One region of the Arthrobacter sp. Ha26 genome, then DNA from elsewhere that is predicted to be linked to it. Evidence: riboswitches for the same ligand, from Rfam matches in the RefSeq annotation. Region 1 holds a riboswitch; each other region holds the start of a gene.

Region 1 (4,301 bases):
GAAATGATGCGCTGCCGGTGGAACCCAGCCACCATGCCGATGACGAACAGCACCTGCCACACGAGCAGCGGGAATGCGTCCTCAAACTGTGAGGGAAGGACCCGGAACCGCGTCACGGCGCCCGTTGCGTAAACGGCCAGGCTGGCGGCGAGTACCCATATGGCCCTGCCCCGGTTAAGCGCAGCCAGGATCAGCGGGCTGACAAGCAGCAGCACCACGTACAGGCCCATCACATTGAACTGCCACGGGCCGAACTGCAACAGCAGGATGGCCGGAAGGACCTGCGGCGGTACAGGGAACTGGAAAAGCGCGTCCATCCCGGCGTAGAGGTCGTAGGCGCGGCCGGCGCCGTTCTGGCCTGTGCCGCCGGTTCGCTGGTCGACGAAGGTGGTGAGCGCATCAGTCTGGAATATGGGCAGCAGGGACACCAGGAAGACGCTGATGAGCACCACGAGCGCCACCACGTAGAGCTTGCCCGCGCGGCGTGCAGTCAGGTCTACCACGGTCCCGAAGTCCTCGCTGACCTTGGGCCCGTAAACCATGCCCACTACCAGGCCCGAGAAGAGGACAAAGAGCTCGGCCCCGGAGACGAAACCTACCGCCTCCTGGGTAACCAGCTGGAACAGTGAGGTCATCCCCAGGTGGTTCACCACCACAAATACGATGGCCAACCCGCGCAGCAAATCCACCCGGGAATCCCTCATTGAGGGATCCGCGTAGCTCCACGCTGTTGCGGCGTTGACCCGTCGCGGTACCTGCCACAGCGCAATCAGGACGATGACCAGCGCTGCGCCCACCGTCCAGGCAGCTGCCCCCGCGAGGGTATTCGCGGGCATGTACCCACTGCCGGCGCTGACGTCGGTGGCAGGACCTGTGACAACGGGCGAGGCCTCGAGCCGGCCCCGCGCAGCGTCGGCGACCACAGGGTTTCCGGTGAGCAGCCAGTCGATGCTTGCCACACCGGTGTCCCTGGTGCTTGTCCGCTCATCCCAGACCACAGCCGCCGTCTTGGCGAAGTCCGCAGACGTGGCATCATCAATGACCTGGTCCCACCAGCCCACCTTGAGGTCCACATCAGAAGCACCTCCGGAAGCGGGGCTGTAGAACGCGGAGGTCTCCAGCAGGAACGGCTTGTCCTTCCCCGCTGCATATGCCCCATAGAAGTTTTCCCCGCCGGAAACGGTGAGCATCTCCTGGAGTTCGTTCGGCCGGGGCACGCTGTTGACGGGGCCGCCGCCGCCTGTGTCGTCGTGGACGGCGGTCAGGCCCACCCAATCCACGGCGTCGTCCCCTGGATAGTAGGGGGCATACGCCGCATCAAAGGTGTTCCAGGCGCCGTCACCGTTGGTATCGAGCAGGGCGAACCCGTCACTTCCGGGGGCGGGTGCGTTCCGGTTCCGGTCGAACGGGTAATCCTTGCCCAGGTATGGTTCCCACACCATCTCCGTGCGTCCTCCAGTGCCGGCCTCCCGGAAGGCTGCAGTCACCGTCTGGAACGCGGCGCGGTAGGCGTCAGGTTGCTGCCCCCACTCCACCCAACTGGCATTCATGTCGGGGGCAAACCTGATCAGTACTTGGCCCTTGAAATTCACCGTCAGCCGCTCCACCTCCCCGGCGAATGAGGCGGCAGTTTGATCAGTGACCTGGTTTAGCGGCACCGTCGGGTTCACGGTGAGCATCGCGTGGGCTCCCTGCCGGGATGCCTGCTCCAGGAATCCCCGGATGTCATTCTCCTCCGAGCCGCGGAAAGGGATGGCAATGTCATGTCCAAAAAGGGCAGGGGACGCTCCGAGCCGGTCAGCGAAACCGGCGGCGGTGTCCTCGCCCCATTCCAGGACTGCCCCCAGCAGCGGCTTGCCGTCCTCAGGAAAGCTCCTTGCCGCCTGCGCCGAACCGGCGGGCAGTATGACTGCCAGGACGGTAATCATCATTGCGGCTATGAGGGCAGCACCGGTGCGGGCAAAGGATGCGCGGGAGCGGTACCGACCCCAGGGATGAAGCGGGCGGAGCTCCCCTGCCCGGCAGTGAAGCGAGGCAGCTGTTGGCGTGCTGATAGGGACCCCCATAAACTCTCCTCTGACCAGGGGGCGACGCCCCGATAGAACTCTATCCGCCGGAATACCGCCGCATGGGACACCCCCGTTTCCGCACCCAAGGCGGCCCCCGCCGTCGTACGACTCCAAATCTTCCAGGAACCGCCCCCGAATGCTTCAGGCGCCTTGCGGGCGCTTCGGTTACGGAACATGACGACGGCGGCGGTGCGGCCCCGGGCGCCAAGTGTTACGTTTTTGGGGAGTAATGAGTACCGGCGCCAAGCCCTGACTGGCCGGTCGGCAACCCTCCTTCCGCGGCGGGGTGCCTCAGGTGAATACTCGGCATATCGACCGATTCGAGCTGCAAGCGTGAGAGAAGGAGATCCGTCGTGTCTGACGCACCTGCCCCTGAAGAAAAGTTGTCCTACCGCCTCATCAGCGGCCCGGACGACCGTGCATTTTGCGAGCGGATCTCCGCAGCCCTGGCGGAGGGCTATGTGCTGCACGGCAGCCCAGCAGCAACGTTCAACGGCAGCAGCGTCATCGTGGCCCAGGCCGTGATACTGCCGGCAGCAATCGCGTCCGCCGATGCCGCCGTTGCCACCGCCGTGGACAACCTGGAAGCGGCCTCCGAGGACCTCGAATTCGACGGCGAGGGCCACGCATGAGCTACGCAGGAGACCTCACCCCGCAGGAAGCATGGGAAAAGCTTGAACAGGGCGCCATCTTGGTGGACGTGCGCACGGAGGGCGAATGGGCCCACATTGGCATCCCGGACACCAAGGCCACGGAGAACGATCCGCTGTTCATCCAGTGGACCTTTCCCGGGGGCATCCCCAACCCGGATTTCCTCAAGGACCTGAGCCAGCAGGCGCCGGAGGACTCCTCCACTGAACTGATTTTCCTGTGCCGCTCCGGCCAGCGGTCCATCGCTGCCGCCATCGCCGCCACACAGGCCGGTTTCACCTCCTATAACGTCCTGGAGGGCTTTGAAGGTGAGCCGGACCGCTACGGCGAACGCACCGTGAACGGCTGGAAAAACCGCGGCCTGCCCACCAACCTCGGAAAGAACTAAGTGACCTTCAACGAAGACGCAGCGGGCTGGAGCCCTGATACCCAGGCCGTCCGCGGCGGGCTGGACCGCACCAACTTCCAGGAAACCAGCGAGGCCGTGTTCCTGAACTCGGGCTTCGTGTACGAATCCGCTGCCGCCGCCGAGCGGGCCTTCACCGGCGAGGACGAACGGTTCGTCTATTCCCGTTACGGCAACCCCTCCGTTGCCACCTTCCAGGAGCGGCTCCGCCTCCTCGAGGGGACCGAGGCGTGCTTTGCAACGGCGTCCGGCATGTCCGCCGTTTTCACCGCTCTGGGAGCCTTGCTTGCTGCCGGTGACCGCGTGGTTGCCGCCCGCTCCCTGTTCGGCTCCTGCTTTGTGATCCTGAACGAAATCCTGCCGCGGTGGGGCGTAGAGACGGTATTCGTGGATGGCCCTGACCTGGACCAGTGGCGCGATGCCCTGTCCCAGCCAACCACCGCTGTTTTCTTCGAATCGCCGTCCAACCCCATGCAGGAAATTGTGGACATTGCCGCGGTCAGCGAACTGGCGCACGCGGCAGGTGCCACCGTCGTCGTCGACAACGTCTTTGCGACTCCCCTGCTGCAGCGCTGCGGCCAACTGGGCGCCGACGTCATTGTCTACTCCGGCACCAAGCACATCGACGGCCAGGGCCGGGTCCTGGGCGGCGCCATCCTGGGCACCAAGGACTTTATCGAGGGGCCAGTAAAGCAGCTGATGCGCCACACCGGCCCGTCGCTGTCCGCGTTCAACGCCTGGGTCCTCACCAAGGGCCTGGAGACCATGGCGCTGCGCGTCAACCACTCCTCCGCCTCCGCCCTGCGGATCGCCGAGTGGCTGGAGCAGCAGCCTGCCGTGAGCTGGGTGAAGTACCCTCTGCTGAAGTCGCACCCACAGTACGAACTGGCCGCGAAGCAGATGAGTGCCGGCGGAACTGTTCTCACGCTGGAACTTGCCCCCTCCGGCGGCGGTTCCGGCAAGGAGGCCGCGTTTGCGCTGCTCGACGCCTTGCGGATCATCGATATCTCCAACAACCTCGGCGATGCCAAGTCGCTCATCACCCACCCGGCCACCACCACCCACCGGGCGATGGGACCCGAGGGCAGGGCTGCGATCGGCCTGAGCGACGGAGTTGTCCGGCTTTCCGTTGGGCTGGAGGACGTGGACGACCTCATTAGCGACCTGGAACAGGC
Region 2 (4,301 bases), on a different contig from region 1:
AGGGTCTCGGAGCTTGTCCCGAACAATTTCTTCAAACGTTTATGGGCGCTCCCTTGGAAGCCGAGGACAACGTGCCCGGGAGAATATTGCAGCCGGGCCCACGCTTCATCCTCAGTCAGCTCCGAAAATGGATTCGGCCGCCATCGGCAGGTGACGCCGTTGTCACAAGCTGATGGCGGCCGAAGTTTGGGAGGACAGGGTGCCCACGCAATAGGCCGGGCGTGGCGGCCCAGACAGGAAGGAGCGTCAGATGGTGACGGCTCCATTGGCAGTTTCGAAGGTTACGGACAGGATGCCGGGCGTGCCATGCGGTGCCACCCAGTCAACGGCCACGTCTTCCAGCGGCTTCTCCACGGGCTCGCCCAGCCATTCGGTGACACGGGCGGCCGATCCGGCGATGGTGAGGCAGCTCATTTTGACGTTGCTGTCGTAGGCGTTGGACGGGTGGAGGGACGGGTCGCCCTCCCACTTGAGCATGTAGGGAACCTGGGGGTCGGCGATCAGGCCGAGGATGCCGATCTGCTTCCAGACGAGCTCGCGGCCGTCCGGGAACTTGCGGTTGCCATTGACAGCAGCGCGTCCCAGCCGTTGTTCGAAGGGGGCGAGGTCGTCCACTTCGACGCACCAGCCCATCCAGCCGCCGCCTGCCGCGGAACGGGCGCGGACAGCCTGTCCAAACGGGGCTTTGTCCGATGCCGGGTGATCCAGGACCTCCACGACCTCGAGGTACTTGTGGCCCGCGAGCGGGATGATCATATTCCGGGTTCCGAACCGGGGGTGGACCCCGCCCTTGACTGCCTCAACGCCGAGGGCAGACGAAATACGTTCGGTAGTGGCCGCGAGGCCATCGTGTTCACAGGCGTAAGAGACGTGATCCATGCGCATGCCAACATCTTGGCACTTTGTGATCGGGCTCTCAGCTAAGGCAACCCTTACTGGGATTGTCGCTGGTCAGCCCCCACAAATCCGTGGCAGGGCACGCGCAGATGTTCAGGACCATGTTCGTCACAATGCTGTCCGGCGCACGCTGCGTGTTCCTACACTGAGCTCAGGTCATGAGCGCCAGCATCAAGCCCCGGCTCGCTGGCCGGCAACCCTCCAACCGCGGTGGGGTGCCCCGGGTGAGGACCTGGCTGTCCGGCAACGGCCGGATGGCAAGCGCGGCCCGTACTGCTTCAAGCATGCCGGGCCCATGTCAAAGGAGCCTTGAATTGTCCAACGGATGGTCCTTCGAAACCCGCCAGATCCATGCAGGACAGGAGCCGGACAGCGCTACCGGCGCCCGCGCCCTTCCCATTTACCAGACGACTTCCTTCGTCTTCCCCACCGCTGAGAGCGCTGCCAACCGGTTCGCACTGGCCGAGCTGGCGCCCATTTACACCAGGATCGGCAATCCCACCCAGGAGGCCGTAGAGCAGCGTATCGCCAGCCTCGAAGGCGGCCTGGGGGCGCTGCTCCTGAGCTCCGGGCAGGCCGCCGAGACCTTTGCCATCCTGAACATCGCAGAGGCGGGCGACCACATTGTGGCCAGCCCCAGCCTCTACGGCGGCACGTACAACCTCTTCGCCCATACCTTGAAGAAGTTCGGCATCACAGCGACCTTTGTGGCGGATCCGGACAACCTTGACCAGTGGCGTGAGGCCGTCCAGCCCAACACCAAGCTCTTCTTCGGCGAAGTGGTGTCCAACCCGCGGCAGGACGTCCTGGACATCGAAGGCGTGTCGAAGGTAGCCCATGAGGCCGGCGTGCCCCTGATCGTGGACAACACCTTGTCCACCCCGTACCTCATCCGGCCGCTGGAGTGGGGCGCGGACATCGTGGTGCACTCAGCCACCAAGTACTTGGGCGGACACGGTTCCGCCATAGCCGGCGTGATCGTCGACTCCGGAAAATTCGACTTCGGCAAGGACCCGGAGAAGTTCCCGGGCTTCAATACCCCGGACCCCACCTATAACGGCCTCGTCTACGCCCGGGACCTGGGCGCCGATGGAGCGTTGGGCGCAAACCTGTCGTACATCCTCAAGGCACGCGTTCAGCTGCTGCGCGACCTGGGCTCTGCGGTGTCGCCCTTCAATGCCTTCCTGATCGCCCAGGGCCTGGAGACCCTGAGCCTGCGCGTGGAACGGCACGTCGCTAATGCCACCGAAGTTGCGCGCTGGCTGGAGGCAAGGGACGACGTCGAATCCGTCGCCTACGCGGGTCTGCCCTCCAGCCCCTGGTACGAGCGTGGCCGCAAATACGGCCCCAAGGGTACGGGCGCGATTGTGTCGTTCACCCTTGCCGGCGGCGCGGAGGCCGGCAAGCGCTTCGTGGACGCCCTGGAGCTGCACTCCCACGTGGCAAACATCGGCGACGTCCGTTCCCTGGTGATCCATCCGGCGTCGACCACCCACAGCCAGCTCTCGCCGGAGCAGCAGGTGATTGCCGGCGTCAACCCCGGCCTGGTGCGGCTTTCGGTAGGGATCGAGCACATCGATGACATCCTCGCCGACCTCGAAGCCGGCTTCAGGGCGGCCAAGGAGGCAAGCGGCGCCTGATCCACGGGCCCACCAAAGGCGGCAAGCCGGGGAAGTCATAACCAGTCACACTCTTGGCGGCAGGCCGGGGCTGTTTCGTACACTCGATGCAGGTCATGAGTGCCAGTGACAGCCCCGGCTTGCTGGCCGGCAACCCTCCTTTCGCGGCGGGGTGCCCCGGGTGAAGACCTGGCCTGCCGGTCAGACGACGGCGGGCAAGCGCGTAGAAGAGGTCTTGCCATGACGGTTACCGTTACCCGTACCACCGTTCCCGAGCACGGAATTGTCCGCTATGCCTCCATCGGGGGACTGAAGCTCGAGGCAGGCGGCTACCTGCCGGATATCACCCTTGCCTACGAAACCTGGGGCACACTCAATGAGGACGGCAGCAATGCCGTCCTGATCGAGCACGCGCTCACGGGCAGCACGCATGTGACCCGGGGGGACACGGATGAGCCGGGCTGGTGGGAACAGCTCGCAGGACCTGGCGCACCCGTGGATACCAACAAATTCTTCGTTGTGTCCATCAACATCGTGGGCGGTTGTTACGGCTCCACCGGGCCGTCGTCGCCCGCGCCGGACGGCAAGCCCTGGGGTTCCCGTTTTCCGCTGGTGACCCTCCGCGACAGCACCGTGGCGGAGGCCCTCCTTGCAGATCAGTTGGGTATCAGCAGCTGGTTTGCCGTGCTGGGCGGGTCCATGGGCGGGGCACGCGCGCTGGAATGGGCTGTGACGTATCCGGAGCGGGTGCAGCGCTGCGCGGTGATCTCGGTGGGTGCAGCGAGCACCGCCGAGCAGATCGCCTTCGCCCAGGCGCAAACGCTCGCCATCCGCCAGGACGCCAACTTCAACGGCGGTGACTACTACGGCGGCCGGCCCCCGGAAGATGGCCTTGCCCTGGCACGGCGGATCGCCCACATCACGTACCGTTCGCCCATGGAGCTGGACGGACGCTTCGGCCGCGAGCCCCAGGCCGCCGAATCGCCCCTCCAGGGCGGGCAGCTCGCGGACCGCGGACGCTACCAGGTGGAAAGCTATTTGGACCACCAGGGCACCAAGCTGGTCCAGCGCTTCGACGCCAACAGCTACATCGCCATCACCGAAGCGCTGATGAGCCATGACATCTGCCGCGGACGCGGACCCCTCGAGCAGACCCTCGCCCGTTCCAATGCCAGCTTCTTCGTGGCGGCCGTGGATTCGGACCGGCTTTACTTCCCGTCCCAATCATTGGAACTGGCCCGGGCCCTGCCTGGCGACGTGGACGTCCACCTCATCGAGGCACCCATCGGGCACGATGGCTTCCTCACTGAAATCGGCCAGCTGGGCAGCCAGCTCCGGGAGCACCTTTCGTCTTAGCCGCGGGTCTCGAATACTCGCATGTGCATTAATGCAGATAGCCTCTGCAGGATTCGGCGTTGAGCTGGGCGTACAGGCAGACCATACTCGTTGGGACCCGGCGGTTTCGTGACCAAAATCACGGGCATCCGCCATTGCCTGTCCCCGTGGTGTCGAAGACGACGCCGAAGGAGTTCACATGAGTACGGAAAGCTCCGCCGCACGGCGGCCAGAGGAAACCGACGTCAAGGCCTCAGGCCTAAAGAAAGTCGTCACGGCCTCCATGGCCGGCACAGTTGTTGAGTGGTACGAGTTCTTCCTCTATGCCTCGGCCGCCACCCTGGTGTTCGGCAAAATGTTCTTCCCCAATTCAGGCACCGAACTGGATGGCATCATCGCCGCATTCGTCACCTATGCGGTTGGCTTCGTGGCCCGCCCCATCGGCGGCAT
Region 3 (4,301 bases), on a different contig from region 1:
CCGTAAAACCCTCTTGCGGCGCAGCGCCGACGATACAGATCCTGTGGAACGGGCAGTGGTGGCCAACGCCGACCAGCTTGTGATCGTTGTGGCTGCAGCGAACCCCGAGCCGCGCACCGGCTTCATCGACCGCGCCCTGGTGGCTGCCTACGACGCCCGGATCGAACCGATCCTGCTGGTCACCAAGGCGGACGTCAAGGATCCCGCGGAACTGTTGGCCAACTACGAGCACCTGGACTTCCCTGTCATCATCAGCCGGACGGCGGATTCTGCGGCTTCAGGCATCGATGCCCGCTCAGACGATGGTCTGTCGGCACGCCTGGACAGCACAGCCGTGGCGGAGCTGCGGGGCTACCTGGACGGAAAGGTCACCGTGATGCTCGGGCATTCCGGTGTGGGGAAATCCACCATGGTGAACGCGCTGACAGGGGCCGAGCGTGCCACCGGCGGCGTCAACGCCGTGACCGGACGCGGCCGCCACACGTCATCGTCCGCCCTGGCGCTTCGATTGTCCGATGCACCTCCGGGCAGCTGGATCATCGATACCCCGGGCATCCGCTCCTTCGGCCTGGCCCACGTGGACCCGGACCGGATCCTGCGCTCCTTCCCGGACCTCTTCCCGGGCATCGAGGACTGCGAACGGGGCTGCAAACATACCGCCACTGCGGTGAATTGCGGCCTGGACGCCTGGGTGGCGGGCGGCCATGCCGGAGCCACCGGGGAAGCGCGGCTGGCATCCCTCCGCCGGCTCCTCGGCACCGATCCCCGCATGGAGGCCCAGGAGACCAAGGAGCTTGGCAGCGTCAACTGACAACGCCGATCTCCCAGCAGAACCGCGAGCAGACGGTAGTTTGGAACCATGATCCAACCCGCTTCAAGCTACAACGATGACCTGCGCCTGGCCCATGTCCTGGCCGACTCCGTGGATGACCAGACCATGAGCCGCTTCAAGGCCCTGGACCTCCAGGTGGAGACCAAGCCGGACCTGACGCCGGTCACCGACGCGGACAAGGCCGCCGAAGAAGCCATCCGCGGCCAGCTTTCCCGTTCCCGGCCACGCGACGCCGTGCTCGGCGAGGAGTTCGGCAGCACCGGGCACGGGTCGCGCCGCTGGATCATCGATCCCATTGACGGCACCAAGAACTTTGTCCGCGGCGTCCCGGTCTGGGCCACCCTGATTGCGCTCGTGGATGAAGGCGAGCCGGTAGTGGGTGTGGTCAGCGCCCCTGCCCTGGGCAAGCGCTGGTGGGCCGCCAAGGGCATGGGCGCCTACATGGGCCGTTCCCTCGCTGCGGCCACGCGGCTGCGGGTATCCAACGTGGCCAAGCTCTCCGACGCCTCACTGTCCTACTCCAGCCTCAGCGGCTGGAAAGAGCGCGGCAACCTTGACAACTTCCTGGGGCTCACCGAGGATGTGTGGCGGACCCGGGCCTACGGCGATTTCTGGTCCTACTGCATGGTGGCAGAGGGCTCAGTGGACATCGCGTGCGAACCTGAGCTGAACCTTTACGACATGGCCGCACTGGTGCCCATCGTGGTGGAAGCCGGCGGACGCTTCACCTCCCTGGAAGGGGAAGACGGACCCTTCGGCGGTAACGCGCTGGCCACTAACTCCATCCTGCACTCCGAGGTACTCCGCCGGTTGAACCCGGACCTGGACGACCTCCTCTGAAGCAACAGCACCGAAGAATCAGCGGCGGGCGGCTCCTCAAGGAGGCGCCCGCCGTCGGTTCTTCGGGAAAAAGGCCCGCTTTTCACCCGCCCGTAACAATCCGCTTAACATTCCTGCCGGCTTCAAACCTTCCTGCCCCATGTCCTACGCTCTTAAGCAGGTCACGAGTGCCAGCGCGAAACCCCGGTTTGCTGGCCGGCAACCCTCCAACCGCGGTGGGGTGCCCCGGGTGACGACCAGGCCGGTCCGGAAGGGATACGGCAAGCGCGGATTCCCGGTAGCGGGAGTCCTTTCCAAAGTGAGGTCTTTCGTGACGACTGCCACCGTCTCCCCCAACGCCACTACCGCGCCCGGCACTCCCGTGCCTGAAGCAGCCCGGCCCGGGACCATCTTTGATGCCCGCCGTGCCGCCGCCGGCCGTCCGCTGTCCGCCGTCACCGGCGCTGAGATCCAGGCGCCGCTGATCCAGGGCGGCCACATCCGCTACGCCAACCTCGACTATGGCGCCTCCGCTCCGGCCCTGTCGGTGGTCTCGGCATACCTGAACGAGATCCTGCCGTTTTACGCCAGCGTCCACCGCGGCGCCGGTTACGCGTCCCAGATCAGCACCTCCGTCTACGAAAACGCGCGGAATATCGTCCGGGAGTTTGTGGGCGGACGCCGGGACGACTCCGTGATCTTCACGCGGAACACCACCGACTCGCTCAACCTGCTGGCCGGCTGCCTGCCCGTCACGGAGGGCCGGCCGGACGGGGATGTCCTCTACCTGGACATCGAGCACCACGCCAACCTGCTGCCTTGGCAGGGTGTCCCGCACCGCAGCATCGTTGCTGCGGACACCATCAAAGGCACCATCGACGCCGTCCGTGCAGAGCTGGCGCAGGGCGGCGTAAGCCTGCTCGCCGTCACCGGCGCGTCGAACGTCACGGGCGAGATCCTTCCCATCCGCGCCCTGGCCGCTTTGGCCCACGAGCACGGCGCACGGATTGTGGTTGACGCCGCCCAGCTGGCACCGCACCGCCGGATCGACATAGCCACGGACGACGTCGACTACCTCGCCTTCTCCGGCCACAAGCTCTACGCGCCCTTCGGTGCCGGCGTGCTGGTGGGCCGCTCCGACTGGCTCGATGCCGGAACGCCGCACCTCGCCGGCGGCGGCGCCGTCAAGGAAGCAAGGCTCGACGGCGTCAGCTGGGCCACCGGGCCGGCCCGCCATGAGGGCGGGTCACCCAACGTGCTGGGCGCGGCGACGCTGGCCCGTGCCACGCAGGTGATCGCCGGGCTGGACCAGGAGCAGTGGCACGCCCACGAATCGGCCATCCGTTCCTTCCTGGTGGAAGGCCTGCAGCAGATCGACGGCGTCACGGTGCACCAGATCTTCAAGGACACCAACCCGGATACAGACACTATCGGCGTGGTCAACTTCTCGGTGGAAGGCTACGACGCCGGGCTGGTGGCAGCCTATTTGTCCGCCGAACACGGCGTTGGGCTGCGCGACGGCCGCTTCTGCGCCCACCCGCTGTTAAAGCGCCTGGGTTTGCCGTCCGGATCGCTGCGCGCCAGCTTCGGCGTCGGCTCCCGCCTGGAGGACGCAGAGCGTCTCCTTGCCGGCATCACGGCGCTGCGCAACAACGGGCTGGGCTGGGACTACGTGGTGGACGCCGGGCGCTGGGTTCCTGCAAACGACACTCGGACCTACCCGCATTGGGCTCCCAACACCCCGGGAACCGCCGGGGCTGCTCCCTGCATTGACGATTAGGCACTTGCGGTAAATTCGAAGGATACCCAAGGGCAACAATCGAAGGAGGCCACACGTGGTACGGGGTGGCCCCAGGCTTGACCACGGACGGCGGCGGGAACTCGGCCAGAGCTTCCAGGACGGCGGCCGGCACTACCAGGAAGTCCGCCCGGGCTACCCTGAAGAATCGGCGCAGTGGCTGGTTCCCGCCGGAGCCCGGGATGCCTTGGACGCCGGCGCCGGCACCGGAAAATTCACCGAACTCCTGCTTGGCATGGGACTCTCCGTCACGGCAGTGGACCCCTCCGCGGACATGCTCGAACAGCTGCGGGCGCACTACCCCGCTGCCACGGCCGTCCAGGCCACGGCAGAGGAGACCGGCCTGCCCGAGGCCACCTTCGACGTCGTCAGCGTTGCCCAGGCCTGGCACTGGTGCGACGCGTTGGAAGCAAGCCGCGAGCTGGCGCGCGTCCTGCGTCCGCAGGGAACACTGGGACTCATCTGGAACCAGCTGGACACCTCGGTTCCGTGGGTTCACCGGCTGTCCCGGATCATGCACGCCGGAGATGTCTACAAGCCGGATTTCCGTCCCCACGTGGGGCCGGAATTCCGTGATCTTGAGGGCCACGTGACGCATTGGCAAGACCGGGTCACCACCACCGATCTGGTGGAGCTGACGAAGTCGCGGAGCTATTACCTGCGGGCGGGCGAAACCACCCGCGCGAAGGTGCTGGCCAACCTGGACTGGTATCTGCACGAGCACCTGGGCCATAGCCTGGATGAAGAGCTCGAACTCCCCTATCTCACGCTCACGTGGCGGGCCATCAAAGCGTAACGGCGGGCGGTCAACGGGTAGGCTAGGTACTGTGAAGACCAGCGCGCCCTCCTCCT

What was found. A riboswitch is a leader RNA that binds a small molecule or an ion and turns the genes downstream of it on or off. The one in region 1 is predicted to bind S-adenosylmethionine.
Region 2: linked by a shared signal. The riboswitch ahead of AC5RVY_RS11845 (bifunctional o-acetylhomoserine/o-acetylserine sulfhydrylase) and the one ahead of AC5RVY_RS05150 (DUF1737 domain-containing protein) in region 1 are both predicted to bind S-adenosylmethionine.
Region 3: linked by a shared signal. The riboswitch ahead of AC5RVY_RS18770 (aminotransferase class V-fold PLP-dependent enzyme) and the one ahead of AC5RVY_RS05150 (DUF1737 domain-containing protein) in region 1 are both predicted to bind S-adenosylmethionine.

What each region holds. Positions count from the first base shown of each region.
Region 1 is NZ_JBNHGX010000001.1:1,077,060-1,081,360, forward strand. It holds gene opgC (OpgC domain-containing protein) at 1-1,931, opposite strand, end outside; SAM riboswitch class IV at 2,295-2,409, shown strand; gene AC5RVY_RS05150 (DUF1737 domain-containing protein) at 2,423-2,701, shown strand; gene AC5RVY_RS05155 (rhodanese-like domain-containing protein) at 2,698-3,108, shown strand; gene AC5RVY_RS05160 (O-succinylhomoserine sulfhydrylase) at 3,109-4,301, shown strand, end outside.
Region 2 is NZ_JBNHGX010000004.1:252,270-256,570, forward strand. It holds gene AC5RVY_RS11840 (VOC family protein) at 247-885, opposite strand; SAM riboswitch class IV at 1,052-1,167, shown strand; gene AC5RVY_RS11845 (bifunctional o-acetylhomoserine/o-acetylserine sulfhydrylase) at 1,212-2,537, shown strand; SAM riboswitch class IV at 2,629-2,744, shown strand; gene metX (homoserine O-acetyltransferase MetX) at 2,757-3,872, shown strand; gene AC5RVY_RS11855 (MFS transporter) at 4,051-4,301, shown strand, end outside.
Region 3 is NZ_JBNHGX010000011.1:20,826-25,126, forward strand. It holds gene rsgA (ribosome small subunit-dependent GTPase A) at 1-811, shown strand, start outside; gene hisN (histidinol-phosphatase) at 860-1,672, shown strand; SAM riboswitch class IV at 1,832-1,945, shown strand; gene AC5RVY_RS18770 (aminotransferase class V-fold PLP-dependent enzyme) at 2,034-3,431, shown strand; gene AC5RVY_RS18775 (class I SAM-dependent methyltransferase) at 3,487-4,245, shown strand; gene AC5RVY_RS18780 (metal-dependent transcriptional regulator) at 4,277-4,301, shown strand, end outside.